4 regions of the Providencia rustigianii genome follow, and region 4 is predicted to be linked to each of the others. Evidence: predicted binding sites of a transcription regulator. Region 4 holds the regulator's gene; each other region holds the start of a gene.
The links. Region 4 encodes Fur, which represses iron uptake genes when iron is present. Its sites were predicted from a motif close to ATAATAATGAGAACNACTATCAA; they were not measured.
Positions count from the first base shown of each region.

Region 1 (7,956 bases), 1.1 Mb from region 4:
TAATTTACATCACTCAGGTATTTAAAATATTTAATCGCAAGGTCATGAACCTGCTTATTATATTTTTGAAATTGAAGTTCTTTCTTGTCAATAATGCGTTTATTTTTCTCTTCCCCAATCCGGTGTTTATTGATTGACTTTATTGCGTCCTCTTTACCGTGGAAATTAGCCGGTAAACTTATTTTAAACAGATGCTGGTTATGCTTAATTGATAAATAGTGATCTTTAATTGCAGAGATTGTGTGTAAAAAAGCGGGAGATTCATTTTTTAAGGTAGAAAATTGACTGATAGTTTCATCGTATGAAGGTAATAAATTATTTGCTGTATCGTAAGCCGCATAGGGGCGATTGGCTTCGGTATATGTAGGTAAATGGGTTGCTTCACTGTATGTCAGCAGCCCAGGTAATTGATTTGAGCAGGCTTCATCGTACGAAGGTAAACTGGATAAATTCTGATTTTCTCTTAGAAAATCAATAGTATGATTTGATGCATCATTAATTAAAAATACATTTGCTAGGCTACGAGAGAGGCAGTTTGCTTCAATATTTTGCTTAGTATTGGTTTGAGGGATTGAAGGGGTGGCGGGTTGTCTAGATTTAAATGGATTAATAAATGAACGGCTAAATGTGGATAAAGATTGATTTCTCATATACATCCTCTCTATATATATCAAATGGTTAATGCTTAGTAACCTCCATTCTAAATAGCGAAAGTAAAAATACTTTTAAAAAAGGATGAGAATTAATGAGGGTTAGGAATTTTATGAGGAATATTAAAATTAGTCAGGATTCTTTAACTCAATAGGAAATTAAATAAGGCTATTTAATTTTATATACGAAGTGTGAACAATCATTAATTTCCGGACATCCTTTGCAGCTAGTGCCTGTTAAACAGGCACTGATGTCCACTTTTTCTACTTTCCCCATGCTCACTAGCTTTTCTGCCATGGCATTCACCAATGGAGCAGGGGCATTGAGTTGAGTGCTTAATAACGTGATGTCAGCTTGCCCATATAAAGCAATTAAATCTCTGACTTGTAGCAAGCTGACCATCACGTTAATTCCTTAGTGACAACTATTATTGGAGCAACCGGAACATTGTTGCACGGTTTTAGATTTAATATTGAGAGTAACGCGGCTGCGCACACGGCGTAGAACAGCAATCAACACAATATTAAATAGGAGTACGGCACTTATCGCTATCAAGCTACTTTGTGGGTGCTCACTGAACGTTGCTGTTTGGTAGAACAGTGTAGCAAGGCTATAAGCGACGTTGAGTCCCCAAAGAATAGAGAACGTCATCCAGCTTTTATTGGTCTCACGTGCAATTGCTCCCATTACAGATACGCAAGGCACGTACAGAAGAACAAATATCAGGTAGCTATAAGCGCTAATATCAGAACCGAATTTAGCTGCCATGGTGCCCATTGAACCAGATTCCATCTCTGCATCACCCATACTGGCTTCAATAGGGTTAGACAGTGCACTGATTGAGAACGTATCTTTCAGGCTATTCCATGTGTCAGTCACGGCGGATCCAAGCTCATCGAGTAAATCAAACGCTTCAGGATCGAATGGTTCTGCGGTAATTGCTTCTGCGGTGTACAGGGTATTCAAGGTTCCGACGACCACTTCTTTTGCCATGGCTCCGGTAATTAGACCGACAGTTGCTTGCCAGTTATCACTGTGAACCCCGATAGGTTGCAGAACTGGGGTGATGACCTTACTCACGGAGGCTAGTGCGGAGTCATTAATATTATCAACGGGCTTACCGGAAAGAGAAAAGCTATTAAGTGCTCCGATAAAAATACTCGCCACAACAATCACTTTACCTGCACGCAGTACGAAGCCTTTCAAACGTTGCCATGTTTGGATCAGTAATGTTTTCAGGTGAGGAACATGATAAACCGGTAGCTCCATAACGAATGGGGATGCTTCTCCGCGCATCAGGGTATGTTTCAATAACAGCCCCGTTAGGATGGCAACTACAATACCGAGTAAATAGAGGGAAAATACAACGCTTGCACCATTTTTACCAAAGAAGGCAGCGGCAAAGACGGCAAAGATAGCCAAACGAGCACCACAAGACATAAACGGTGCCATCAGTACGGTAATTAGCCTTTCTCTAGGCGCATCAAGCGTTCTTGCGCCCATAATAGACGGTACGTTACAACCGAATCCGACAATTAACGGCACAAATGATTTACCCGGTAAACCAAGAGCTTGCATTAACCTATCCATCACGAAAGCAGCACGAGCCATATAGCCAGAGTCTTCCAAGATGGATAAAAACAGGTACATCATCCCGATTTGTGGCACCAATGGTAGAACGGTATTAATACCGCCCCCAACACCTTGGGCAAGGAATATGGTGAGCCAATCAGGGAAGTTTGATGTTGCTCCAATCCATTGAATTCCATGAATGAAGATAGCTTCAGAGGCGCCTTCAAAGAAGGGCTGTAATGCACCACCGATATTGATCGCTAACACAAACATTAAATACATGACAAACAAGAAAATCGGTACCCCTAACCAACGGTTGAGGATAAATCGGTCAAGGTTTTGAGTGAGGCGGTTGGGTTCGGCGGCACTATTATTGATTGCGGCATTACAGATACTAGCAATGGATTGATAGCGCGCATCAGCAATCAATAATTCAGGTTCTTCTTGTAAGGCATTTCTGAGGTTAGAGCGAGTTTCTGCCAGTAATTGTTCAGAGACATTAGCACGCTGACGGCTGTAAATATCCCCTTCTAAAATTTGCAGAGCTAACCAACGACGTTGTTGTAGGCTAAATTGTTGAGCTGATATTTTTTCAGAAAGCTCATCTACAGTTTTGAGTAGCTCCGCTGGGTATTGCACTAACGCCTGTTGGCTATTTTGTGGATGGCTATCAATCGCTTGCTTGAGTTGATCAAGACCTGTAGCTCGGGTTGATACCATCGGGATCACCGGGCAACCAAGCTGTTTCTCAAGTTGTTTGATATCGATTTCAATACGCTGGCTTTGAGCGATATCTAGCATATTGAGTGCAACGATGCAGGGAACCCCTAACTCAACAAGTTGCAGGGTAAGGTACAGGTTGCGCTCCAAATTGGAGGCATCAACCACGTTGATTAACATGTCTGCTTCACCACTTAAAATAAAGTAGCAAGCAATCTGTTCATCAAGAGATGTTTGCTCAGAAATCGTGGTGAGAGAATAAGTGCCTGGAAGGTCAACCAGTTCAATCTTGTGTTCAGGAGTGTGGAATCGTCCAACTTTACGTTCAACGGTGACCCCTGCCCAGTTACCGACACGCTGACGTGACCCAGTTAACTGGTTAAACAACGTGGTTTTACCTGCGTTCGGGTTACCGATAAGGCCGATAGTTAATGGTTTCATAGTGTATGCCAGTCGTAAAAATAAAAATCTTTATCAGAACAAATCTAATAAATTATTAATTTATTTGCACTTCATCTAAGTTAATGAGCGCTAAATCTTTTTTTCGTAATACTAAGCTCACTCGGTGAGTTTCAATTTGTACGGGATCACCAAATGGGGCGATACGTACCACTTTAAATACCGAACCTGGCAGCAAGCCAAGAGAGAGGAGTTTTTGGCGATAAGCTGGGCTGATCTCTGGTGAAAAGCCAAGTATTTTGTAACTGCATTGGGGAAGTATGGACATAGTACCTTCCAATTACTGTTTATTCCGTTGATTGAAATGAATATTATGATTTTCAATCAATAGATAGTGTTATTAAGAATAATATTGATAATTATTATTATAAAGTGGTTATCTTTAAAAGAAATAGCGTGGGAAATAAAAATAAATCTAATTAACAATGAGAATCATAATCATCTACCATGTTGTATATTTAGCCTCTTTTTTCGCTATCATTAAATGATGTGGATCAAGAATAGATTTGGTTTGCGGAGTTTTTAAGACAATAAAGACAATGTTAATATTGTTAATTAAAGTCATTAAATAAAACAAAAGAATAGATAGCCAATTGAATTAGCTAATTTAATATTAGGAATAATATTAAATACAAAAAATTAATGTCAATGTGATTAATTATTTTCGGGTGAGATTTAATGGATGCCCTTGCAAAGAATCGCAAGGGCATTTTGGTTATTAACGTTTTTTACCCAATGCAGCTGCAAGCGCATCACTCATCGCACTATTACCTGTATTCGAGGTGTTTTGGCGCGTATTGCCTCTTGGTGCTGGTGCCTTACGTGCATTTTTATCCTGTACAGGGGCAGAACTGCGGGGCGCGTTATTACTGTCTCCGGCTTGTTCATCTAAACGCATCGTTAAAGCGATACGTTTACGTGGAATATCCACATCCAATACTTTGACTTTAACAATATCACCCGCCTTGACCACTTTGTGTGGGTCTTCAACGTAGCTATTTGATAAAGAAGAGATATGCACCAGTCCATCTTGGTGAACACCAATATCCACAAATGCACCGAAGTTAGTGACGTTGGTGACCGCTCCTTCTAAGATCATGCCCGGCATTAAGTCGTTCATGGTTTCGACACCATCGGCAAAGGTCGCTGTTTTGAACTCAGGGCGCGGATCTCGTCCTGGTTTTTCTAACTCTTTGATAATGTCAGTGACGGTTGGAACACCAAATTGCTCTGTCGTAAATTCGCGTGGGCTTAAGCCATTTAATACTTGGGAATTCCCCATAATTTCTTTTAGTGGCTGACGTACAGTTTCGAGAATTTTTTCCACAATAGGATAGGCTTCTGGGTGAACTGTCGAGGCATCTAGTGGATTATCACCATTGGAGATACGTAAGAATCCGGCACACTGTTCAAATGCTTTAGGTCCTAAACGAGGCACTTTTAATAGCTGTTTTCGGTTATTAAATTGGCCATTTGCATCACGCCAGTCTACAACGTTTTGGGCAATCATCTTACTGAGCCCTGCAACGCGGGTAAGCAATGGAACAGAAGCAGTATTCAGGTCAACGCCGACGGAGTTTACACAATCTTCAACGACCGCATCGAGCTTACGTGCTAATTGGGTTTGGCTAACGTCGTGTTGATATTGACCTACACCGATAGATTTAGGATCAATTTTTACCAGCTCCGCAAGGGGATCTTGTAAACGACGAGCAATAGAGACTGCGCCACGTAGGGTTACATCTAGGTCTGGGAATTCTTGGGCTGCAAGCTCAGAGGCAGAATATACTGATGCACCGGCCTCGCTCACAATCACTTTTTGGGCAGTGACATCAGGGTACTGTTTCTGTACTTCAGCAAAGAAACGTTCGGTTTCTCGGGAGGCGGTTCCATTACCGATAGCCACTAACTCCACATTATGTTTTTGACATAACGCTGCTACGATAGCGGCGGCTTTTGCTGCCTGCCCAGTATGCGGGTAAATGGTGTCGGTCGCGATCACTTTGCTTGTGGAGTCCACAACCGCAACTTTAACTCCTGTACGTAAGCCAGGATCTAATCCCATTGTGGCTCGCATACCCGCAGGCGCTGCCATGAGCAGGTCGCTTAAGTTACGTGCGAATACATTAATGGCTTCCTCTTCCGCTTTCTCACGTAAGGTGCTCATGATTTCGGTTTCTAGATGCAATAAGACTTTGACGCGCCATGTCCAGCTGATAACGGCTTTGCGCCATTGATCTGCTGGCGCATTATTGAAACGTACATCGAGATGGCGAGTAATAATTTCTTCGCAATAACTCTCTTTTGGCGGTTCTTCAAATTGTGGGTCACAGTTTAGTGACAATTGCAAAATTCCTTCATTGCGTCCACGGAACATGGCTAAAGCACGGTGAGAAGGAACTTGAGAAACAGGTTCATGGTGATCAAAATAGTCGCTAAATTTCACGCCTTCAGTTTGTTTACCATCAGCAACTACCGAGACAATGTGGGCATTTTTCCAAATATAATCGCGAACTTTGGCCAATAAGGCCGCATCTTCGGCAAAACGCTCCATTAAAATATAACGAGCGCCATCTAAAGCAGCTTTCACATCTGCAACGCCCTTATCTGCATCGATATAGCGTTGTGCTAATTCTTCAGGAGATTGGCTCGGGTCGTTCCATAAGGTGTCAGCTAAAGATTCTAATCCGGCTTCAATTGCAATTTGACCGCGGGTACGACGCTTTGGCTTGTAAGGGAGGTAAAGGTCTTCAAGTTCAGTTTTATTTAGTGTGGTATTGATTGCGGAGGTGAGTTCCGGGGTAAGCTTACCTTGTTCTTCAATGGATTTTAGGATGGTTTGCTTACGGTCATTTAACTCTCTCAAATACCCTAAACGGCTCTCTAGCTGTCGAAGCTGAGTATCATCCAACCCTCCAGTGACCTCTTTACGGTAACGGGCAATAAAAGGAACGGTGTTACCTTCATCCAATAATGTGATAGCGGAAAGTACCTGTTGTGGCTGGGTTCGCAGTTCAGCTGCAATAATTTGGCTTAGAGTTTCATTCATGTCGTGTTTAAATACCTACTCAAAGAACGGTGAAAATTTACTGCACAGTTATACTTGGTGGTTGGCATAATTTCCAGACAGAATTTCCGTCTAATGCAAGGAAAGTCGCAGATAAATTTTTATAACATCCTATAATCATTCGTTTTATATACCCTTAATGTTATGAATAAGAGCCTGTTAATTACCCGTGAAGGTTGGGACGCTTTAGATAAAGAACTCAAATATCTTTGGAAAGAAGAGCGCCCAAGAGTGACTCAATCCGTCTCTGAAGCTGCGGCTCAGGGGGATCGGTCAGAAAATGCAGAATATATTTACGGTAAAAAAAGATTGCGGGAAATTGACCGCCGCATCCGTTTTTTATCCAAAAGATTAGATCAATTAAGAATAGTCGAACCCGATCCTCGTCAGGAGGGGCGTGTCTTTTTTGGAGCTTGGGTTAAACTTGAAGACGATAACGGAAATATCCGAATTTTTCGTTTAGTTGGTGCAGATGAATTCGATCCGGCAAAGCAATGGATTTCAATCGATTCTCCGGTAGCCCGCGCGCTGATTGGTAAACGGGTTGATGATGAAGTTGTGGTTAGCACGCCGGGCGGGCAAGTAACCTATTTTGTATTAGAAATTAGCTATAAGCCATTATTCAATTAAAGAGTAAAAAAATTCATTAAAACTAAGGTTAGTGATAAATTAGTGGCATAAATATTATTTTTGTTTATTTTCATGAGCAAAATAATTCGAAGGATCTACACTTTGGGGGCTACAAATGCAGGAAAGTTATAAGATTCTTGTTGTCGATGATGATATGCGTTTACGTGCTCTGCTTGAACGTTACCTTACGGAGCAGGGTTTTCAGGTAAGAAGCGCAGCGAATGCTGAGCAAATGGATAGGATCCTAACGCGGGAATCTATTCATTTAATCGTATTAGATTTAATGCTTCCTGGAGAGGATGGATTATCTATCTGTCGTCGATTACGTAGTCAAAACAACCCAATTCCTATCATTATGGTCACGGCAAAAGGTGAAGAAGTTGACCGTATTGTTGGTTTGGAAATTGGTGCGGATGATTATATTCCTAAGCCATTTAATCCTCGTGAATTATTGGCTCGTATTCGCGCAGTATTACGTCGTCAAGCGAATGAATTGCCGGGGGCACCATCTCAAGACGATGCCGTGATTACTTTCGGTAAATTTAAACTGAACCTCGGTACTCGTGAGATGTTCCAAGGCGAGGAGAATATGCCATTAACCAGCGGTGAGTTCGCTGTATTAAAAGTTTTGGTATCTTATCCGCGTGAGCCTTTATCTCGAGACAAACTGATGAGCTTAGCGAGAGGTCGTGAATACAGTGCGATGGAACGATCAATTGACGTTCAAATTTCACGTTTACGCCGCATGATTGAAGAAGATCCTGCCCATCCTCGTTATATTCAAACGGTCTGGGGTCTGGGGTACGTGTTTGTTCCTGATGGAAGCAAAGCATGAAGCGACTGAGGTTCTCACGACG
Region 1 covers NZ_LR134396.1:253,848-261,803, forward strand. The annotation lists gene EL244_RS01150 (hypothetical protein) at 1-650, opposite strand, end outside; gene EL244_RS01155 (FeoC-like transcriptional regulator) at 820-1,053, opposite strand; gene feoB (Fe(2+) transporter permease subunit FeoB) at 1,066-3,384, opposite strand; gene feoA (ferrous iron transporter A) at 3,440-3,670, opposite strand; gene EL244_RS01170 (Tex family protein) at 4,121-6,451, opposite strand; gene greB (transcription elongation factor GreB) at 6,614-7,099, shown strand; gene ompR (osmolarity response regulator transcription factor OmpR) at 7,215-7,934, shown strand; gene envZ (two-component system sensor histidine kinase EnvZ) at 7,931-7,956, shown strand, end outside.
Region 1: a site for Fur is predicted at 3,749-3,771, ahead of feoA (ferrous iron transporter A). Genes of this name have one in related genera too.

Region 2 (7,956 bases), 800 kb from region 4:
GAACGCTGTGTGAGTAATAAGGTTGGATTGGGTTTATCAATTATTGGCAATAGGACTGCCGCCGCTTTACCCGCCTTAGTAGCGGGTTGACGGGACTGAGGTAATGTAAACTGAAAACGACTAATAAAGCTATTCAGTTCGGTCATCGTTATCCATTTTTCCTAGTTTTGGTAAAATCAGGCGTAATTTATCAAACGTCTCTTGATACTCTTTATCTGCTTGACTATCTGCAACAATTCCACCGCCTGCCCAGCAATAAATCTGCTTTTTATAAGTCAGTAGGGTGCGGATTGTGATATTGGTATCCATATTCCCATTGAAACTAATATAGCCTATTGCACCACAATATCCATGTCGGCGATGAGGCTCCAGCTCTTCAATGATTTGCATCGCGCGTATTTTTGGTGCTCCTGTGATTGAGCCTCCTGGGAAACAGGCACGAAGCAAATCGGTTGCACAATATTGTTCAGCTAATGTTGCTGTAATGGTACTGACTAAATGATGTACAGCAGGGAATTGCTCAACTTTAAATAGCTCAGGAACTTTCACTGTTCCAGGTTTTGCAACGCGCCCAATATCGTTACGTAATAAGTCGACAATCATCAAGTTTTCGGCACGATCTTTAGGTGAATTGGCTAGTTTTTCTGCTTGAATTTTATCTTCTTCAGGATCGTCCAAACGTGGCAAGGTCCCTTTAATTGGGCGCGTTTGAATTTTACCTTTATCCAATAAAATAAAGCGTTCAGGAGAAACACTGATGATGGTATTTTCGGGTAAGCGAATAAAAGAGGAAAATGGTGCACGGTTGCTTTGATTAAGCGTTAAAAAGGCATTCCACTCATTTCCTTTATATTTAGCTTTAAACCGCTGTGCTAGATTTATTTGATAACAATCGCCATCACGGAGATATTGATGAATATGGGCGATATTTTCATGATATAGGGCTTCAGTCATGTTGGAATTCCACGAAGACGTTAGCTCAAATTGATTTTTCCGCGGTATTTTTTGTGATTTTAGCCACGCTAGACGTTGTTCAACATCATCATAGCTGAATAAGGTCACGGTTTGGGCTTGGTGGTCGACAATTAATGCCCATAAATATATACCAATGGCCATATCAGGAAATTGCAGTTCAGATGTTGCTATCGCAGGAAGTTTTTCAATTCGACGACCTAAATCATAACTCCAAATTCCCATAGCCCCACCATTAAAAGGCAGAGAATTATCGGTTAATTCGGTAGTTTTGTATTTATCTATAAGTTGCTGTAGTAAAGCAAAAGGATCTTGCTGCGATACTTGCTCTTGTTGGTCTAATTCTTGAATCACAGTGTTTAGATCACGAGTTAACAGCGTTGCAATAGGGTCTGCAACAATTATATCGTATCGGTTATGTGAATGTTCAGCGTTGCCAGAATGAAGCAACATTGCCCATGGCTGGTGTGCAAGAGGGGCAAAATAGTTTAAGGCTGCATCAGGGCAGTAAGGTAATTGTATTTTATTAATAATCATATCAATAAGTAAAAATAGAGTTCTTCAAGTGAATAATGCCAGATTACCATATAATCTTACCTTATTAAGGTAAGAGCTGTTAAAATTTACCGAAAAATCTTAATGTATAAAAATGAGTCAATGACTAAAAGAGGTTAATTATGTTTTCTGGTATGCCAGCACTTTCCCATGAAGAACAACAAGAAGCGGTTGAGAAAATTCATCAGCTAATGTCTGAAGGTATGAGCAGTGGACAAGCAATCGCATTGGTAGCACAAGAAATTAGAGAAAAACATCAAGGTAAAGAGCAAATTATTGCGCGTTTCGATGACGAAAATTAATAAAATATAAACATACTATTAACATTCAAATGTAATTCTGATAAATTTAGTATTAGTTAAGTCATTTTGCTGATAAGTATTATTTTGTAACTAAACTCAAAGTTGCAGTATTAATCGATATATTTCAGTTATGGCAACTAAAACGGATCTAAATTTAGCCTACATCGAATAGGCACCGGAGGATGGTATGAGTGTTAATAAAAAGATGGCAGTAGTTTTAGGAAGTTGCGCTTTAGTATTTAGTTCTTTTGCATTCAGTGTTAACACGGACGAAGGTAAAGCGGCTCCATTTGTTAGCTGTGGAAATTTAACTGAGCCGCAAGTTGCCGCGCAAGTAAAAAGTGATTTTATGAATAACCGTTTACCGCGTTGGACAGAAGAGAAGGCTGCGGTCGGTAAAAAAGCAGTAGCTTGGGTCAATGATAGTGAAGTGACCAAAACGGATGATGGCTATGTTGTCCCCCTGGTTGTCAGAGGTTCAAAATCTGATCTCCATTACCGTGTTGCAGTAAATTGTAAAAATAATACAGTGACTTATAACACCAGTAAATAATAGTAAAATTTAAGTTTTATAGTATTTTAAAAGGAGAAGATAATTCTCCTTTTTCGTCTATCAATATAAAACAAGGTTATCAATCTATTAGTTAGCTAGCGACTTTTTGGCTCATAAGGTAGTCGAGCGAAGTTCATAGATAGTTTACGATAGTGTACTAATCGTTCTCTAAAATACTCCCTGAGATGTTCAGGTTGCTCCCGTTCAACCACTTCCGGAATAATAGGAATATTATAACGTTCTTTGAATGCGACGCCGGAAGCAAGCAAATCGATGTTGATTTTGTCCATCTCGTCTTTAGGTAGCGAGGCAAGATTGTAACTCATTTCAAATCCTAACGGTTAATATCAATAAGTTGAATTGTAGCAACTGCGACTAAAAAAATCTTGATGGATTTAACCTTTAAATATTCTTATCAAAAAATCTGAAATGGGATTAATTGGCTTTAATTGATCTTGAATCTTTATATCAAAGATAAATAAGAGTGATTCGCGTTATTTTTACAAAATATTATTGATTATCAATAAATTAATTTTTGTTTCAGGTATGTTTTCCTAAGTCATTTATTATGTTACTGTGCTTAAATAACCTCATGAATAAATCATTAATAAGGTAAAAATATGTTAAAAGCTGACATGATTGACGCGTTAAATAAACAATTGAATCTTGAGTTTTTCTCTGCGAATTTATATTTACAGATGAGTGCATGGTGTAGTGATAAAGGCTATGAAGGTGCGGCAGCATTTTTGAAAGCACACTCACAAGAAGAAATGGAACACATGCAGCGTTTATTTAATTATCTTAGCGATACTGGTGCATTACCTCGTTTAGGCCAGATTTCTGCACCACCGGAAGATTTTAAATCTATTGCTGATGTTTTTAGCCAAACTTATGAACATGAACAATTAATTACTTCTGAAATTAACAAACTTGCTCATTTAGCGATGACAACTCAAGACTATTCAACATTCAACTTCCTGCAATGGTATGTTTCAGAACAGCATGAAGAAGAAAAACTGTTTAAATCTGTTCTGGATAAATTGGGAATGGTCGGTGAATCAGGTAAATCTTTATTCTTGTTAGATAAAGAGCTGAAAGGAATGGCGACAGCTTCTCATATTTAATTTAATGATGATTTGAAATATAAAGCTCCATATCAGTAATGAATGGAGCTTTATTTTTTGAGAGTGAGTTTTATTCGCATTTTGTGTGAAAACTCACAAGCTAGGAAATTAAACGTTTTTTTCAGCGGATAAATAGAAATTTTTCCGTATAATGATTGGTCTTTAAAGTAAATTCACCTGAAAATTAAGGGGTTACTATGCCTATCAAACATATAAAGTCTTCTTGGCGTAAACTGAGCGCTGTCGCGGTTCTGTTTTTAGGAATGTCACTTCAGCAAGCTTTTGCTCATGCCCATCTAAAAGATCAGCTTCCGGCAGAAGGTGCGGCAATAGAACAGGCACCAGAATCGATCACTTTAAATTTCTCTGAAGGCATTGAAGTTAACTTCACTAAAGTGAATGTAATAGGCCCAAATAACCAAGCGGTTAAGACAGGCAAAGCATCGTTAGATCCAAGCAATAATACGCGCGTGATCATCCCAGTAGAAACTAAGTTAAGCACGGGTAAGTATGATGTGCAATGGAGTGTTGTTTCTGTTGATGGTCATAAAACCAAAGGAAGCTATAGCTTTACTGTGAAGTAACATGTCACTGGAAGCCTTTTATACCTTAAACCGCTTTGTCCATTTTATTGCTGCGATGTTGATGTGTGGCATGTCAATATTCGCGGTGATGCTCAGCCGTGGGCAATTTGGCGATCTACTTCGTGGCTATTTGAAAAAAGGCATTGTATTTAGTGCCATTATTACCACGATTAGTACTTTTTGTTGGATGGTTTCCCAAGCAGGTTTGATGGGAGATGGCTGGGATGATGCGTTAAATATCGAAATTTGGCAGGACGTTTTTGAGACTAATTTTGGTCATATATGGCGTTGGGAATTGATCTGTGCTGTTGGTTTATTCGGCGTGTTGTTTATTCGTTCAATCAAAGTAAAACTTCATTTAATCCTCTTCCTTTCTATTATCATATTAGGGCTTCATGCATTTATTGGGCATGCAGCTATGTATGAGGGAAGTATTGGTGTTTTCCATCGAGTTAATCAGTTTATACACCTTATCAGTGGCGCTTATTGGTTTGGTGGATTATGGCCATTTTTGATTTGTATCCAATTTATCCGTAGTAAAGAACACTTAAAATCAGGATTAGAGCAGCAAATTACGGTGACGATGAAGCGATATTCTCAAGTTGGGCATTTTGCTGTTATTTGCGTCTTAGTGACCGGTATTGTCAATAGTGTACTTTTGGTACCTGACTGGCCATTAACGCAGATGACATCGGAATATCAAACTTGGTTATGGTTTAAAATCAGTTTGGTTGGCTTAATGGTTCTTTTGGCGCTCATTAATCGCTATGTAGTTGTACCAAACTTACAACGTAAAGGCCGCTTAAACTATTTAATTATGAATAGTTGGGCCGAATTATTACTAGGAACTATGGCTATTTTAGCGGTAGCTATTTTTGCCTCTTATCAGCCTATATAGTCTAGGCTAATATCTATTTCTTCTTGTATTCAAAGGTTATTTTGATGAAACACACATTAATCGTTTGTTCGTTATTACTCGGCTGTACAGTTAGTTCAGCTTTTGCTGCGCCATTAACGTCTGTAAGTAAAAAACAGTTTGGTGCAGATTGGCCATTAAAGCGTGAGGAGGTGATGCTGGAGTGTCGGAGTAATGGTGCACTAATAGTTATCAATCCATCAACATTGATGCAGTACCCTTTGAACGATATCGCACAGAACTTAATGGAAAAAAAACAGATCCAAGCTCAACCCATTGATGTATTACTTGCACCATCAGATTCGAAAAAAACCACTGAAGAGCGTATCTTACCATTAAAACAAGCAGCACAAAAATTATGTGAGTAAACAATAATTTAATACTTATGTGATATTTTTAAATTCAATCTACAATTAGATTAATCTATGGTATTAACTTGTAACTTAAATAATTTCAAGCTACTAGCATTTCGTCAGTGATATCAAGGGAATGGTTTTTGAACAATTTTAGTGATTGTTCGGATAGGTTTAACTTATCATACAAAGAGCTAAACTTTAGAGAATCAAACAATAATTTGTGTTAAAAATATGTAAATAAATTGATAATTAAAGTGGTAAGAACGTGCTTTGGAAGCTAGTATTATATTGTACTTTGTTACGTCTCAATGGCAATTTTAGCGCACGGCTCTGCCAGAGCCATTTCCCAAGGCCCGGTAATCGGAATCTACCAGGCCTCTTTTTTTGCATATCATTTCCCATCGAATCATCTCTTCAAGAGCAACGTTGCTTACCATCTGCATTACACGAGCAAACATCAGCTTCATTAGGCAACTCTCATCACCCAATGATGATTTTCTTTATCGTAACGTTGACGATAAAGGAGTACTGGCTTTTCATCAATTGTTGCAGGGATACTGGTATGTTCATCCCAGCCATCTAATTGCATACAAAACTCGGAATCAGAATCGCAAGGGATACTAAGGGTATCATGATATTTTTCAGGCATAACCGCATCATTGATTTCATAGGAAGATATTTTCAATTTAACTATGCACATAATAATTCCTCTTTACTTGTTATTTTTACAATAAAAAACCTGCCCAACGGAATTAAGCATAGTATAAATGGAATCTATTTCCAAAATATTTTTTTATGAGGCTGGGGCGGGAATGGCGTAATGCTGAAAACATTACGCCAGATAGCGATTATTTTTTAGGAATAGGGGTTCCCCAGTCTAACCAATCAGCAGGAGGTTCTAATTTCAGAATGAAATGCTGATCTGCTTTGGCGCGAGGCGCTAAAGGTACTGTTGGTGGTGTTGCCAATGAAATGCCACCACGGACAAACTGTTTAAAGGTACCACTTTTTACCACGCCGCCTGTCAAGCCAAATGCGAGATTATAGCCAGAAGATAACCAGAATTGAGTATTATCACGAATTAGGTATTGGTATTCTTTGCCAATACGCGTTGCAACATAAACACGATCGGAAAGCTCTCCCAAATATAACCCTGTGACTGTACCAATTTCTAAACCTCTGAATAAAATTGGTGTCCCAACTTGGATTGATCCCGCCTCAGAGGCATCAAGGAAGATAGTTAAGCCATCTAAATAACGAGAATCAGTGATATTTGCAGTTTGCAGCTCAAATTGGAAACGACTCTTATTACTCCGTCCTGGCTCGGCACTGATATAAGGTTGGAGTAGTGTGTCGAGGTTATTGAAGCCTGATGGTGACAACTCAGGCGTCACAATCGCGAAACGTGTACCTATTTTTGTGAAGTTTGCGACATATTCAGGATATAAAATAGCCTTAGCTCGGACTTCACGATTATCGGCAGACAGTTTTAATGATTCGATTTGCCCAATATTGATACCCAAGTAACGAATTGGCATTCCTTCAGATAATTTAGATGCATCGAAAGTGGTGAGTGTCACTGCGCTACCAATCGCTTTCGCAGCTGTTTCTGAAGGATAAAGAGTATGCTGACGAGAAGAGTCAGGTGTGCCGACTTGGATATTATCAAAACTAATTGCACCACTAAATGCTCGGCTCAATGGTGAGGCTTGTACCGTTAATCCATTTGCATTTAATTGTACTTTTGCACCACCCTCAGCCCAAAATACACTCTGCGGCGTGAGTAAATGACGATATTGACCAGATATATAAATGTTGACGGCAAACCCATCATTATTAGGTTTAATCGAAACAATTTTACCAACTTCAAATTGGCGATAAAGGACAACTGAACCTTGTTGAATATCGGGTAATGTTGAAGTATTTAAAGTAATGGTAGTAGGGGGGGCTGCACCTAAAATTCCCGCTTTAGCATTATCATCTGTACGGTATAGAGGAAAGGCTACGGGTAGGTCATCTTTACCTTTACCTGGGATGATATGTAGCCCTCCATCAAGCCATTCCTGAGGGGTAGCTCCTTGAAATTGCACACCAGTCATACCAAGCTGTACATCCACCCGGCTATTAGCAACAAATTTACTATCATGTTTAACTAGGTGTTTAAATTCATCAAAAACGGTAATTTGGAATTCGACATTGTCATTGGATAAGTGACGCTGTAACACTTGACCGACTTTAATGCCACGATAAATGACGGGTTGTCCAACATCAACCCCAAATGTATCTAACGCGGTAAGCTTAAGCTGCAAGTCTTCTTTTCCCTTTTGGTCTAAGGGAATAATGGCATCTTTACTGTTTTGCAAAACATAATGCTGCCCCTCTTGAGCCGGAAGACTATTTGCGGGAGAGTCAAAAGAGATTGCGCCATTAATTACCGCGGAGAGACTTTCCATTTTAATATTAGCGCCAGAATTGAGATTAAAGCCACCTTCAATACCAGAGGCATTCCAAAACTGGCTATCTTGGCGAACCAAATTGACATAGCGTTTTTTGATAATAGCGGCGATTGATACGCCTCCATTATCCGGTAGAAG
Region 2 covers NZ_LR134396.1:2,107,808-2,115,763, reverse strand. The annotation lists gene EL244_RS09820 (CoA pyrophosphatase) at 1-146, opposite strand, end outside; gene pabB (aminodeoxychorismate synthase component 1) at 130-1,509, opposite strand; gene EL244_RS09810 (YoaH family protein) at 1,650-1,829, shown strand; gene yebF (protein YebF) at 2,017-2,382, shown strand; gene EL244_RS09800 (DNA polymerase III subunit theta) at 2,478-2,708, opposite strand; gene ftnA (non-heme ferritin) at 3,003-3,506, shown strand; gene copC (copper homeostasis periplasmic binding protein CopC) at 3,704-4,090, shown strand; gene copD (copper homeostasis membrane protein CopD) at 4,092-4,988, shown strand; gene EL244_RS09780 (DUF2511 domain-containing protein) at 5,033-5,374, shown strand; gene EL244_RS09775 (DUF1480 family protein) at 5,829-6,062, opposite strand; gene EL244_RS09770 (PqiB family protein) at 6,211-7,956, opposite strand, start outside.
Region 2: a site for Fur is predicted at 2,861-2,883, ahead of ftnA (non-heme ferritin). Genes of this name have one in related genera too.

Region 3 (7,956 bases), 430 kb from region 4:
GTGCAGAAGGTTTAACGGGGCAATCAGCCAAACCCGTAAAATCGGTAGAGCAGAGTACGCCAGCGAATAATACTACTCAACAAGTGAAAGGAAATCGTAATACTAAAAAGTATCATTTGGCGCACTGTTCAGGTTTTAAAACCACGGCAGATAAAAATGCAGAAATGTTTTCTACTGAAGCTGAGGCACAAACTAAAGGGTATCAATTAGCGGGCAATTGTAAACCGATCTAATTTAGATATTGCCACAAAGATTGACAACGCATTGGTTTTTTTGGCTTTTTATGATATTTCCTACAGATTATCTGACCTTTACGTAAAAATGCACAGTTTCTGTTAATTTAATGTTGTAATTTAAAAAAAACTAGAGCTATATTTATAGAAAGGAAATGTTGTAGGTTGATGATATTCTAGTCAAATAAAAATTTGCAGATTGTCATAATATTGTCATACAGATTCTTTAGTTTACGAGTATCGCCTGTATAGGAGAAACTAATGACAACAAAGTGTTTGTTTACAAAAATTCAAGACCGGTTATCGATCCACCATGAAATTAGCATGGTGAGATTGCTAACCGGTTTTTTTATATCTGAAATGTTCACCTATGTCACATAAGAGCTTGAAGGGAGCTCCTCTCTGTTTTGAATAGTTCGTCATTTGAATTGACATCACTGATACCTGGAAGGGTTAATACTATGAGTAGACAGAAAGCTGCAACAAAAACACGTCGTGAAATGAAACGCACATCTCGCAAGGATCGTTCAGGGAGGTATGATATGAATAATGTAACCTCCTTTGCCGAATATACCGGTATTGAGCCTATTGGTATGGCGAAAGAACGTCGCGATGAAACTCCAATCACTCCACGTAATGAAGCCCAAAAGCTCTACATCAACTCCATCAAGCATAAGCAGCTCATTTTTGCTAATGGTGAAGCAGGATGCGGTAAAACTTACATTAGTACCGCATTAGCTGCAGATGCTTTAATCAATAAAGAGATCAGTAAAATCATTGTAACTCGCCCTGTATTGCAAGCAGAGGAAGACCTGGGTTTTTTACCTGGAGATATGTCTGAAAAGTTTGCGCCATATTTTAGACCTGTTTATGACGTTCTTATGAAAAGATTAGGAGCATCATTTTTACAGTATTGTTTGCGACCTGAAATTGCGAAAGTGGAAATTGCGCCATTTGCGTATATGCGAGGTCGTACGTTTGAAAATGCAATCGTGATCCTCGATGAGGCACAAAATGTGACAGTCACACAAATGAAAATGTTCTTAACTCGTTTAGGGGAGAACGTGACAGTCATCGTCAATGGGGATATTACTCAGTGCGATTTACCGAGCGGTGTTCCATCAGGATTGGCGGATGCATTACAGCGTTTTAATAGCGATAGCTTGGTATCTATGGTGAATTTTACGATTGACGATTGTGTGAGATCTGAACTGTGTCATAAAGCGCTACTTGCGTACAATGATTAACCTTCTTATCTGCCCCGATCATCGGGGCAGTATTTTTATCGATTAATCGTCCGGGTTATCCATGACCGCATGGCGTTCATGATGGTAGCCTTCTTCATCATAGCCATACCGCCAGTAAGGAATTGCGTAAATATCCTCACGACTAAAGCCTTTCTCTCGACGCACAAAACGACGTAATTCGCGAATAATTTGGTCTTCGCCAGCAATCCAAAAACCGACATCACTTGTAGGGATATCCCATGATTTGAATGTATTAATCAATGCGGATGTTTGACTAATATCGCCAACGACCCACTCAATCTCCATACCCGCAGGTTTGGAAAGCTCACGAAGATCAGCTTGATGTTCTAAGCGTAGAACAACACGCCCCTGAGCATTTTCTGGCATCTTTTCTAACAGCGCGGCAATGGCTGGCAATGAACTAGAGTCTCCCGCCATAAAATAGTGAGAGCGGACCGGAAGCAGTGGATCCGGACCTCCTGGGTTTGTGATACCGAGCCAATTACCCGGCTTGGCATCACGAGCAAAGAGGTATGCTGGACCTGTCACGCCTTCATGCATCGCAAATTCAATATCGATTTCACTTAATTTAGGGCGAATGGCACGTACAGAATAAGTCCGTACAAATGGGCGAGGCTTATCTTCTGGCCAACTGCGTCCGTTATCGGTCAAGATGGGAAGTGCTGGCTGGCTAGCATAGTCTGGCGCAATGAAAATCTTGAGATGCCCACCTTCGCAGTTATCAGGATAATCAGTCAGTCTTTCGCCCGTAAATGTAATGCGGCGAATTGATGGGCTGATATCAGTGATGGATTTAACTTGAATGAGTTGCGGTGGTGCTGGGCGGTAGATGTTTTTTTCAACTGTTGGTGTACTAGCCACGAACCGTCTCCTTTCTTAATGATAATTTTATTATATGTTAATTATTATCATTATCATATCACGAGTAAGAATAAGAAAACCATTCAAATAATACAGTGAAATAGGTCATGAAAAACAAAATGCCGCATAACAGAATATTATGCGGCATTGGGGGAAAATCACTATTTTACTTTCATTCCCGCTGCGGTCATCAGCAATTTAAACAAGAAAGAGAACGCAAATAGCGCCAATACACTTCCTAACCAGATTATTGCCATCCAACCCATTTTTTTCCACCAAGGTGAACTCACTAAATGATCAGTGGTAGCCTTGTTCAGGGGTAATTTTTCCTCTGAAGACATAGTAACTCCAATAGGTATAAACCAAAATAACAGGGATAATAAATAACGCGCCGACCAACATGAAGCCTAAGCTTTCTGGTGGGCCAGCGGCATCTCGGAAACTGATGGCTGGTGGAATTAAATTTGGCCAGATGCTAATACCTAATCCAGTGAAGCCAAGGAAAATCAGAGCTAATGCTGATAAGAATGGAATGCTATCGTGTTGTTGACGCTTCACACTCTTGATGATTAACCAGACACAACCTATTACAAGTAGTGGAACGGGGAGAAAGAAAAACAAGTTTGGCAAGGTAAACCAGCGTTGATAAATGGCTTCACTTTGCATTGGTGTCCACACACTGATTACGCCGATCACCGCTAACATTAATAGGGTTAATGGGCGCAAAATACGGTACATTGTTTTACATAAATGCCCCTCAGTTTTCATAATCAGCCAGCCACAGGCGAGTAAGGCATAAGCGACGACTAGCCCAAATCCACAAAATAGAGGGAAAGGGGAGAACCAATCGAAATACCCGCCCATATAGACGCGATTTTCAACGTGGAAGCCTTGAATAAATGCACCGACAACAACGCCTTGAATGAATGTGGCAAAAATTGAGCCCCAAATAAAAGCATGATCCCAATGGCGCCGATGAGATTCATCAGCACGGAAACGGAACTCAAAGGCGACACCACGGAAAATCAAGGCCAATAACATAAAGGTCAGTGGAATCGATAGAGCATCCAATACGATGGCATAGACCAAAGGAAATGCCCCGAATAATGCAGCACCGCCTAGCACTAGCCATGTTTCATTACCGTCCCAAACAGGAGCGACGCTGTTCATCATTAAGTCACGGTCTTGACTATCTTTTAAGGCTGGATAAAGGATACCGATGCCTAAATCAAAACCGTCCATGACGATATACATCAACATACTAAAAACAATAATGACAAACCAAATGAGAGGTAAATCAATGCCCATGAGCTGTCTCCTCGGTGATGCCTTTACGAATTAATTTCATCATGTACATATAGCCAATCCCAAATACGCTGCCATATACGGCAAAGAACGCGAGTAAGCTAATACTCATATGGACCTCTCCGTGAGCACTCACGGCATCAGCGGTACGTTGTAATCCATAAACAACCCATGGCTGGCGACCAATCTCGGTTGTAAACCAACCAGCAAGAATCGCAATGAGTCCCGATGGCGCCATGACAAACATAAAGCGTAAGAATGTTTTGGACTCATAGAGTCTTTTACGTGAACGTAACCATAATCCCCAGACACCAGCAGCGATCATGAGTAAGCCCAATCCAACCATCACACGGAATGACCAGAACACCATAAATACGTTGGGTCTATCCTCGGGTGGAAACTCTTTTAAAGCAGGAACTTGTTTATCAATACTATGGGTTAAAATCAGGCTTGCCAGATAAGGAATTTCAACGGCATATTCTGTTTTCTCTTTGTCCATATTAGGAATACCAAAGAGGATCAGCGGAGTTGCTTCACCGGGTTTATTTTCCCAGTGGCCTTCCATTGCAGCTACCTTAACAGGTTGATATTTCAATGTATTTAAACCATGAGCATCACCGATAAATGCTTGAACTGGTGCTAGTACTAAGATCAACCACAATGACATGGAGAACATTTTCTTCATGGCAGAGGATTTATTACCTTTGAGCAGGTGCCATGCCGCGGATGCGCCAATAAAAAATGCTGCAGCAAGGAAGGCTGCTGTTGTCATATGCAGTAAGCGATAGGGGAATGAAGGATTGAAAATTACGGCTAGCCAGTCGACAGGCACAATTCGGTTATCAACGATTTCAAATCCTTGAGGGGTTTGCATAAAGCTGTTAGAAGCGAGGATCCAGAAGGTGGAAATAATGGTTCCGAGTGCCACCATGCAAGTCGCAAAGTAATGTAGCTTTTCGCCCACTCGGTTCATACCGAATAACATAACACCGAGAAATCCTGCTTCTAAGAAGAATGCGGTGAGAACTTCATAAGTGAGCAACGGTCCAGTGACACTGCCTGCAAAGTCAGAAAAGAAGCTCCAGTTAGTCCCAAATTGGTACGCCATCACCAATCCAGAAACTACCCCCATCCCGAAATTGACTGCAAAAATTTTTGACCAGAAATGGAATAGTTTTATGTAGTCAGGATTTCGAGTTTTTAGCCATAAACCTTCAAGCACGGCGAGAAAACTCGCTAACCCGATAGTAATAGCCGGAAAAATAATATGGAACGAGACCGTAAATGCGAATTGTATACGGGCAAGTTCCAGCGCAGTTAGTCCAAACATATTGACCCCTGAATGGAAATGATTACGACACGCGACATTTAAAGCCATTGCGAAGCAATTTGACGCAATCCTTAGCAATAAATAATTGTTTTCGTTGGATTGTTAACACTCATAAATCCAGCTAGAAATGTTTTGTGCTTATAGTTAAAAAAAGTCAGGTGAATGTGGTGGATAAGTAGAACATGAGACGTTAAACTATAATAGTAACAATTTTTAGGAAAACAACTATAACAGTGAGGCGGGAATGACGAGATATGAACAGTTAGCGGCACAAATTCGTCAACAAATAGAAGATAATATCTGGCAAGTTGGTGACAGATTACCTTCACTTAGAGAAAGCGTGAAACAATCCGGTTTAAGTCTGATGACAGTAGTACAGGCTTACCAATTGCTTGAAAGCCAAGGTTGGGTCGCGGCTCGACCACAATCGGGCTACTACGTTGCAAATCGCAACAATACATTTGCCGCAGCGAAAGGAGGGAAAGGACTACATCTTAATGAAAATGTTGAGATTAATGCCTCCATTTTTGGTGTCCTGCAAGCCTGTAAGGATCCTGATATTATTCCATTTGGTTCCGCGTTTCCTGACCCAGCCTTACTTGATGAACCCAAATTGGCTAAATCACTGGCTTCTGTTGCTCGTCGTCTATCGAAATTTAATACCACTGCCAATTTACCACCGGGAAATGAACAATTACGCCGTAATATTGCTCAACGCTATGCAACTCAAGGGATCCATGTTGCCCCTGATGAAATTGTTATTACTGCGGGTGCGATGGAATCATTAGTTTTAAGCTTACAAGCCGTTACACAGCCGGGGGATTGGGTGGTCATTGAATCACCCGCTTTTTATGGCTCGTTGCAAGCGATTGAACGTTTAAAATTAAAGGCGATTGCGATTAAAACAGACCCTCTCTTTGGTATTGATCTTGATGCTCTCGAGGATATTGCGGATAAATACCCAATCAAAGCATGTTGGTTGATGACCCATTACCAAAATCCATTAGGTGGCACGATGCCACAAGCCAATAAAAAACGGTTGGTTGAGATCCTGAATAAACACCGAATCTCACTTATTGAAGATGATGTGTATGGGGAACTTTATTTTGGTAATAAGCAGCCAATTCCTGCAAAATCCCTTGATACTCAAGGTAATTTTTTCCACTGTTCGTCATTTTCAAAATGCTTAGCGCCGGGATATCGGGTTGGTTGGGTTGCTGCGGGGCATCATGCTTCGAAAATTCAGCATTTGCAGATGATGAGTACAGTTTCGGCAAGTGTACCGACACAGTTAGCCATTGCGGAATATTTATCCCAAGGTGGGTATGATACCCATTTGAGAAAACTGCGTCAGACGATGGAACAACGTCAGCACCTCATGTTGAATGCTATCGCCAAATATTTGCCATCATCCGTGAAAGTGAATACCCCGAAGGGGGGATATTTCTTATGGCTTGAGTTAGAGCCGCCCTTTAATGCAATTCGTTTATATCAATTAGCGTTAAAAAAAGGAATTGGTATTGCGCCGGGCAGCATGTTTTCAACCAGCGACCAGTTTAACCATGCATTTCGTTTAAATGCCTCGTTTGCATGGAATGATCGTTTGGAACAGTCAATGAAAGTTTTAGGGGATTTATGCCACACATTGATCGAAGATAAATAAGCGCAAAACAGAGAGGGTGAGCAGTCACATTATCGCGGTGATTTCATTGCCTTAAAAAAAGAACTTTGCGAATCTAGTTAAAGATACGTAAGGGAAACTGAGGTGGTCATATGAAAATTAAATGCTTTAGTACAACTGACTTACCCGTATTTGAGTGGAATGATAACTGTGGCACTAGCCAAGAAGTCTTTTGCTGGCCCGTTGCATCTGATTATTCGCTACGTGCCAGTATTGCGAAGATTGAACAATCAAGTTTTCTAAAGCAGTACCCTGAAGGGGAAAGGCTTACAATCCTGTTGGATAACCAAACGCTACGAATACATGATAACCACCGGATTGATGAATATTTTCATCAAGTTGGTGAGTCTATTCGATGTCCTGCTGAACTGTATGTCAATGTAGAATTACAACAGCCAATACGATTAATGAATTTTATCTACCGTTCAGATCGTTGGAATGTGAGAAGTTATCTCATTGACTCTCAGCAGCAACTCCCCGCACATCAAGCTGGATTAGTGTATGTATTATCAGGGGAGTGGCTAGTGTCTGGCGGTAACTGTGAGCGAATGTCTGAGGGGGATGGCGGCTGGTGGCTTCCAGATATTAGAACAGGGGAGTTAACCCCCTGTAGCCTCGACAGCCAATTACTTTGGATAGAATGTATCCCTTGCTAACTACTTGCCAGCCCAATGGCAGCGAAAGTTAACATGCCTCCTGCTACACCTTCGGTGATACGGCGATTCTTATCACTATATTTGCGTTTATTATGCATGGAAGCGAACAACATGCCGATAACACCATAAATAACAATGCACGAACTAATAAATGTCGCTGATAATATTAAAGATTGTATTGCAACACTCTCGGAGACATGGATAAAATTGGGCAATATAGCAAAATAGACTAATAGTCCTTTTGGGTTAAGAAAGCTAGTTAGGAATGCTTTGCCAATCACCGCTTGGGTCGATATGGGTCGCACCTGAAATTCTCTGGAATGAATCGCAGAGAGAAGCATTTTTACTGCTAAATAAGCGACATAGGCGACACCAACCCATTTTATGGTGTTAAATATAAGTGGGGATGTGGCAACAATTGCAGCTAACCCAAGTGCAGCAAGAATAGCATGTGTCATGTAACCGAGGATAATGCCCAAATTAGCTTTCCAAGCGGCGGACATACCACCTGAAAGCCCCTGTGAAGAGATAAATAAAATATCCGGTCCAGGTGTACAAACCAGAGGGATCACCGTTGCACTAAACAGTAATAACGTTTGTAGCTCCATCAAACACCTCTATT
Region 3 covers NZ_LR134396.1:1,738,350-1,746,305, forward strand. The annotation lists gene EL244_RS08050 (endonuclease) at 1-233, shown strand, start outside; gene phoH (phosphate starvation-inducible protein PhoH) at 695-1,480, shown strand; gene EL244_RS08060 (siderophore-interacting protein) at 1,523-2,362, opposite strand; gene EL244_RS08065 (DUF2474 domain-containing protein) at 2,524-2,703, opposite strand; gene cydB (cytochrome d ubiquinol oxidase subunit II) at 2,660-3,670, opposite strand; gene EL244_RS08075 (cytochrome ubiquinol oxidase subunit I) at 3,660-4,997, opposite strand; gene EL244_RS08080 (aminotransferase-like domain-containing protein) at 5,242-6,660, shown strand; gene EL244_RS08085 (HutD/Ves family protein) at 6,771-7,334, shown strand; gene EL244_RS08090 (LysE family translocator) at 7,331-7,942, opposite strand.
Region 3: a site for Fur is predicted at 2,397-2,419, ahead of EL244_RS08060 (siderophore-interacting protein). Genes of this name have one in related genera too.

Region 4 (7,956 bases):
AACGGGCGTTCTGATAAATTTGATGTGGATCATGAAGTGTTAAGAGAATGGGGTTTGAATAGCTCAAAAAACGTCAAAAATCGGTATAACTGATTGATTTTAATCATAAAAATATTTTTTAAATTTTATAAATTTTTTTTATAGAGAGCAGCTAAACACGTCTAATAAGTAAATTTATACAGAGGAATGTTAATTAATTTCGACAATTATTATGTGATTGAAATCAAATATTACTTAAGTAAAGATAAAGGCCCGAAGGCCAATATCGTATTTAGATATTTATGCGTTAGCTCGTTTTGCTTTTTGCAGCTTTTCATAAGCAGCTAATAGCCCTTGATGAGCCGGTAAAGCTTTTAAATTTTCATCAATTGACCATAGGCCGTAAAAACAAGATTCACCTGCAATCGCTGCTGATGCCGCATCGACCGCTTCTTGGCCATACATGCGAACAAATGCATTGTAATATTGCGCAGGATCTCTATCTTCTTCTAGGGAAAGTAGCAGTAGTGTTTGTAGGCAACGGTAATAGTTGGCTCGTTCAGGTGTAAATGCCGAACCATTAAAATCTTGAGTCCACTCTACCCACGCAAGAGCTTGCTCAAGATCACCACCAGCTAGTGCTAACATCGATTTTAATTCACCAATGCGTAGATTGCTCCAGCCATTATCTTTACCTACAGCCAAACCTAGCAATTCGCGTACACGGGTGAAGTCATCTAATCCATCATCATCTAATTGCTCAATCAGGGCCAGATAATCGGCTTTTTCCCATGTGCTATCAGGTAAGCTCATGATGGTGTCGCGTAAATAAGCCCCCATGGCATTGTTGGCAATGTGCAGGTCTTCAACAGGATAAATATCAGACATTCCCGGCACTAAAATACGACAAGCATAGACACCCAGATGATTGTAGTCAGCAATATATACTTCAGCATCTAGCTTATTGAAAATACTAATCAGAGTTGCAAACTCTTCAGTTGTAGAGCCTTTAAAACTCCAGTCCACGAATGGATAATCAGCGTCATCTTTGAATAGATCCCAGCTAACTAAACCGCTTGAATCAATGAAGTGAGTTTCTAAGTTAGTATGTTCTGCTACTTCTTCATCATCGAAAGTCGGTGCGTTGAAGACATCTAAATCTTTCAGGCCACGACCTTGCAGTAATTCAGTGACTGTTCGTTCTAATGCCACACCAAAGTCAGGGTGAGCGCCAAAGGAAGCGAAGCAGGTTCCGTTTTGTGGGTTAAATAGAACCACACAAATTACTGGAAATTGCCCACCCAGAGAGGCATCGTAACAAAAAATTGGGAAGCCTTCTTTTTCCAGTGTATTGATAGCTTCAACAACGCCAGGATAACGAGACATTACGTCATCAGGAATAGTTGGTAGGCTAATACTTTCAGCAATTATTTTGTTTTTTACGAAACGTTCAAAGACTTCAGATAGCCCTTGAACACGAGCTTCATTCGCTGTGTTTCCAGCAGACATACCATTAGAAACATACAGATTACCGACAATATTCATTGGTATATACACAGTGCTATTATCAGATTGACGAGTAAATGGTAAAGCGCAGATGCCGCGCTCTTCATTACCCGATTGTAAGTCGATTAATTGACTTGCAGCGAGCTCGTTATCGGGATCGTAAAATTTGACTAGACGTTCATCTAACAGGCCTTGTGGTAGGCTGTCATCTTCAGGCAGTGGGAACCATTTCTCATCAGGGTAATGAACAAAATCACCTTCAGCAATGGATTTACCTAAATAAAAATCTGCAAAGAAATAGTTTGTGGATAAACGCTCAAAATATTCACCTAATGCTGAGGCTAATGCCGCTTTTTTGCTAGCACCTTTACCGTTGGTGAAACATAACGCGCACTCTTTATCTCGAATATGAACCGACCAAACATTTGGCACAGGATTTAGCCAAGAGGCTTCTTCTATATCAAAACCTAACTTTTGTAGCTTAGTTTGGAATGCATTAATGGAGTCTTCGAGAGCGGCATCTTTGCCGGGAATAAATGTTTGGCTCATTGTCAGTCACTTGTAAATGGCATGTTTCAGATATTGACTATGATACGGGCTTTTCCTTTACTGCTCACGCTTTTTATTCAAGACAATGTCATAGTGGAAAATTAAAATTTATTAAAATGACAAAGTAGGTCACAACACTTTGAGATTAAATCCACATAATAACGTGAGTTTATTTAAATTAGAAAATGGCTATTTATTGAGTTAAAGGAAAATAGGATGAAAAACAGAAATAAAGCTCTACTAGCGACACTGGTTTCACTGTTTGCCGTATCTGCATTTGCACAGCCTAATATCACTGTATTGGCAACGGGAGGAACAATTGCTGGTGGTGGCGAATCGGCGACGGGGTCAAGCTACCAAGCGGGTAAAGTTGGGATTGATTCGTTGTTAAACGCAGTTCCTGAGACCAAAAAAATTGCAAATCTGAGTGGTGAGCAGTTAGTTAATATTGGCTCTCAAGACATGAATGACCAAGTTTGGTTGACCTTAGCTAAAAAAATTAACCAAGATTGTAATAAAACTGATGGATTTGTGATCACTCATGGTACTGATACCATGGAAGAAACTGCATTTTTCCTTGACTTAACTACATCCTGTAAAAAACCGATTGTGATGGTGGGGGCAATGCGACCTTCTACTGCATTAGGGGCTGATGGCCCTCTTAACCTGTATAACGCGGTTATTTTAGCATCAGACAAGTCAGCTGGAGATCGTGGCGTATTGATGGCAATGAATGACAAAGTGATCCAAGGTCGCAATGTCATGAAAATGAGCACCACGGAAGTTCAAGCGTTCGATGCCGTCAATGGTGGTGCGGAAGGGTTTATTCATGATGGAAAAGTGACCTACTATCAAGCGGCTCAACCTCGTAGTGATAAAGCCGCTTTTGATGTGAGTAAGTTAGAGAAATTGCCTGCGGTCGGTATTGTTTATAATTATGCCAATGCTTCAGCTGCTCCAGTTAAAGCATTACGTGAAGAAGGTGTGCAGGGGATCGTGAGTGCTGGTGTAGGTAACGGAAATATGTATAAAACTATTTTCGATTCTTTAGCCAATGCTGCTAAAGACGATATTGTTGTGGTGCGCTCAAGCCGAGTACCAACTGGCTATACAACGCGTAATGCAGAAGTTGATGATAATTTATATGGTTTTGTCGCATCAGAAAGATTAAGTCCACAAAAAGCACGAGTTTTACTTCAGTTAGCCTTAACTCAAACTAAAGATCCGAAAAAAATCCAGGAAATGTTTGAGCAATACTAATTTGTCTTAAAGTAAAGGCGACATTGATGTCGCCTTTACTTCATCAATATGAATGCGTTTCTATTAAGTAAGCATATTTTATCGAAATTAGAGTGAACCAACATCTGGCGTTAGGTTTTGAAGGTGTTCATCCAATTTTAATTTTTCTTTAAATACGGTGATATTATCGTTAGTTTTGGTGGCTGATTTTACTTCTGCATGACCGGAGAATACTCCCCCTTTTTTAATCGATAGACTCGAATAACGGATGGTTCCGTATATTTCACCATTAGTATCTATATTAATGGTTTCGGACAGGCACTCACCTTCAACTTTGCCGTTAACTAATAATTCACTACTAGTTATATTGCCGGTAACATGGCCGTTTTGCATAATTTTAACTGTGTTATTTTTACCTACGATATTGCCTATTACTTTTCCATAAATATGGACTTGTTCATTGGAGGTAATATTTCCTTCAAAAATAACATCGCGAGCAATAACGGTATTGGTTTTGTCTTCACTAATCACTGGCGTTGATGCTAATGATTTTTCCTCTATTACTTGGGATGTGATTTCTTCTCTATTGATAGTAGGGGTGGGTTCTGACTTACTTTGCTTTTTGTTGAACATGTGGCTAACCTTTTTATGATTGAAATATAAAGCTAAACAGATGATTGAAGATATGAACGCAATGATGGCAACCGTTGAATATCTAAAAAACCACGCTATCAAAGTAAGAAGCCAGAAGAAAAAACCAGTATTAAGAAATAGATATGTTTTTTTCATTCCATAATCTCTTACACATTAATTTGATAATAAGTTTAAATTAAAATAGTACAGAACAATTTAAAGAATAGAAGATAATTTCAGTTTTATCTGAGGAAATTAAGTTGTTTATTTTTTATAAATAGCCGTAGATACACAAATTTAGAATGGAAAGGAGAAGTTTACTGGCAGATATAAGTAAAAATACCCATTAATAAACATTAGATGGGTATTTTAATATTAAAGTGCTTATTGCAGTAATGAGCAGCTTTATTAGAAATTATTAATCACGAAGTGATTATTTTTCTTCGTGAGCATCCGCATTATCACGGCAGTCACCTTCAGCGCAGTGACCGTATAGATATAAACTGTGATTAGACAGTTTGATTCCGTGACGTGTTGCAATGTCTCTTTGGCGTGACTCAATCGACTCATCTGTAAACTCAATCACTTTACCACAATCTAAGCAGATTAAATGGTCATGGTGATGTTGTTGGGTCAATTCGAATACAGATTTGCCACCTTCGAAGTTATGACGAGTTACAATGCCTGCATCATCAAACTGATTTAATACGCGGTATACCGTCGCTAAACCAATTTCTTCACCGATATCGATCAGCTTTTTATAGAGATCTTCCGCGCTGACGTGATGGCACTCAGGCTCCTGAAGTACTTCCAAAATCTTCAATCTCGGAAGAGTGACTTTGAGTCCTGCATTTTTCAATGCTTTATTATTATCTGTCATGCGGGTTTGTCCTGTATCTTAAATCATAAATTTAACAATAATGAGACATTTTTAACAAAAATCCAGTTGTCTTCTAAACTGATTTACAATTATAGGCATGGAAAATAAAAATAGAAACCATGCATTGTCTCATTATTTTGATGATGTTCAAAAAGCGTGTCCATAATAGGATATCTAATCGACATCTTATCTGCTGGATCACGCTTTTAATTGGCAACTAATGTCATTCTTAACCAAGAATTTCAGCCAGAGACATTTCTTCAGAGATTTGTTTTACCCACGCGTCTACACGTTCTTCCGTTAACTCAGGTTGACGGTCTTCATCAATGGCTAAACCAATAAAGTGATTGTCGTCTGCCATTCCTTTAGAAGCCTCAAAATGGTAACCTTCCGTTGACCAATGGCCAACGATCACGGCACCGCGAGGTTCGATAATGTCACGGATAGTGCCCATCGCATCGCAGAAATATTCAGCGTAGTCTTCTTGATCTCCACAACCAAACAATGCAACTAGCTTGCCATTAAAGTCAATTTCTTCCAGAGTTGGGAAGAAATCATCCCAGTCACATTGTGCTTCACCATAGTACCAAGTTGGGATGCCAAGCAGTAGAATGTCAAAAGCTTCAATATCTTCTTTTGTGCATTTAGCAATATCGTGGACTTCTGCTACGTCTTTGCCTAATCTTTCTTGGATCATTTTGGCAATATTTTCTGTGTTACCTGTGTCACTTCCGAAGAAAATGCCTATAACTGCCATAAAGTGATTAACCTCTTGTTTTTCTAGCGGACAGAAAAATTTTCTGTTATCGCTAAAACTAAAATAGAACGAAAATAGGTACAATTTGCGCCTTATTTTGGCGAAAAACCCGGTGTAAGTCTGTCAAATTTGTGTGATTTATTCAGATGAAGCTAGCGGTTAACTATTTCACTAACCTGCTCAAGTTGAGCCATTAAAATTTCTTCAATTAACTCACTACGGCTTATGTTTTTCTCTTCAGCTAACTGATTTAAGACCGCGACAGCTTCTTCATTTAATTTTAACTCAACGCGACGTAATCCTTTGACTTTATCTCGTCTTAGTTGATTTCGCTTGTTGATTCGTAATTGCTCATCCCGCGATAACGGACTAGTTTTTGGTCGCCCAGGCCTGCGTTCTTCAGCAAACAAATCCAGTGTGGTGCGATCAGTTTGTTCTTTTGCCATATCTACTATTGCTAAAGGAAGGGGTGTGCCAGTAATTCAGCGCGCAATGATACCCTAGCTGAATCCCTAGTGCTATAGGTGTATGCTTAGCTAAGCTATTTAATAGATTAAAAAAAGAACTCTTTTATGAAAAAAGCATCACGAATATTGACTGTGATGCTTTTTTAATCTGATTAGTGGGTTTGCTGCCGCCATAAACTGGCATAAATTCCATTTCGTTTTAGCAGGTTTTGGTGAGTATCTGCTTCTGCAACTTCGCCATCGCGAATGACATAAATTTTATCAGCCCCCATAATAGTATTGAGCCGATGTGCAATACTAATGACTGTTCGCCCTTCAGTGATCATTGGCATATTTGCCATGATGGCAGACTCTGATTCATAATCTAAGGCTGATGTCGCTTCATCGAGGATCAATATATCGGGTTCAGTGAGTAGGGCGCGAGCTAAAGCAATCCGTTGTCGCTGCCCCCCAGATAAATTGAGTCCTTTTTCTGATAAAGGGTAATTAAAATTGTCAGGTAAAGACATAATAAAATCGTAAGCTCCAGCTAATTTTGCCGCTCGAATAATTTGCTCATCATTGGCTTGGGGTAGGCTTAATCGAATATTCTCTGCAATTGTTCCGACAAACAAAGTACTTTCCTGTAGTACCACGCTCATTCGTCGACGTAGTGCGACGGTATCTGCGACGGCTAAATCCATACCATCGACAATAACTTGCCCATGCTGTGGAATGTATAACCGCTGTAATAGTTTGGTTAGGGTGCTTTTCCCCGAACCAGAAGGCCCTGTTATCCCAATAAATTCTCCTGCTTTAATTGATAAGCTAAGATTATTTAATACTTCAGGGGTTTCTGGCTGATAACGAAAGCGAATATTTTGAAACTCAATTTGGCCTTGGATGGTAGCTGAGCTGGCAATACCTTTTCGCTCGTTCTCAATGGGTTTATCTAAAATGTCGCCAACTCGGCGTAGTGAAATAATGGTGTGTTGAAAATCCTGCCAAATTTGTGCGAAGCGTAATACAGGCTGAGTCACATGAGCGCTCAGCATATTGTAGGCGACGAGTTCACCTGGCGTGATGTTACCGTTGAGCACTTCTTTAACACCAATCCACAGTAACAGAGCCGTTGTGATTTTACTGACCAATGTCATCAACTGAGTGGCAATTACGCTGCGTATGGATACTTTGAAGTTTTGGGTTAATTGTTTACTGAGTATTTTTTGCCAGCGTTGATAAAAATATTTCTCAGTTGCTGTGGTTTTAATCGTCTCAATACCGCTAATGGATTCCGTTAGAAAAGTTAGTCCGTTTTCATCAGCTTGATAAGATTTCTCGGTTTGTTGGCGAATGACGGGGCCTAAAATCATCCAAAGAATAAAAAAGACACCCATCGAGCCAACTAATAGCCATGTCATTATGCTGCTATAAGAAAAGAGCACGGCAATAAATAAAATGACAAAGATAAAATCGATAAACAGCATGAGAGTTGAGCCTGTTAAAAATTGGCGGATATGGGCTAGCTCTCGAACTCGTGCAATAATTTTTCCCGTAGGTCTTAATGTAAAATAATTTAGCGGTAATGCCATCAGATGGCGATAAATCTTACCTGATAGTTCTGCACTAATTTGGGAACTAGTATGACTAAATATTTTATTTCGAATAAAGCTGTAGATGGGTTCTGCAATAGCAATAGCCAATATTGCTAGAGCGAGTATATGCAGATTTGGTAAGCTGCGCCCGACTAAAACTTTATCAATAAGATTTTGAAATAATAAAGGACTGATTAAGGCAAATAACTGTACAATTGCAGCTAATATGAAAATATTTTTTAGTTTAAAGCGTTGACGAATAATTGATGGGATAAACCAACCGATTCCAAAAGCTCTTTTTTGTTCCGGCTCAAGTTGCTCTTTAATAAGCAGTACGGGGTATTCTAATTGATTATTATCCTGCCATTGGAC
Region 4 covers NZ_LR134396.1:1,310,195-1,318,150, forward strand. The annotation lists gene ycaO (30S ribosomal protein S12 methylthiotransferase accessory factor YcaO) at 280-2,034, opposite strand; gene ansB (L-asparaginase 2) at 2,251-3,294, shown strand; gene EL244_RS05920 (bactofilin family protein) at 3,382-4,062, opposite strand; gene fur (ferric iron uptake transcriptional regulator) at 4,340-4,786, opposite strand; gene fldA (flavodoxin FldA) at 5,016-5,543, opposite strand; gene ybfE (LexA regulated protein) at 5,696-5,989, opposite strand; gene EL244_RS17890 (type I secretion system permease/ATPase) at 6,163-7,956, opposite strand, start outside.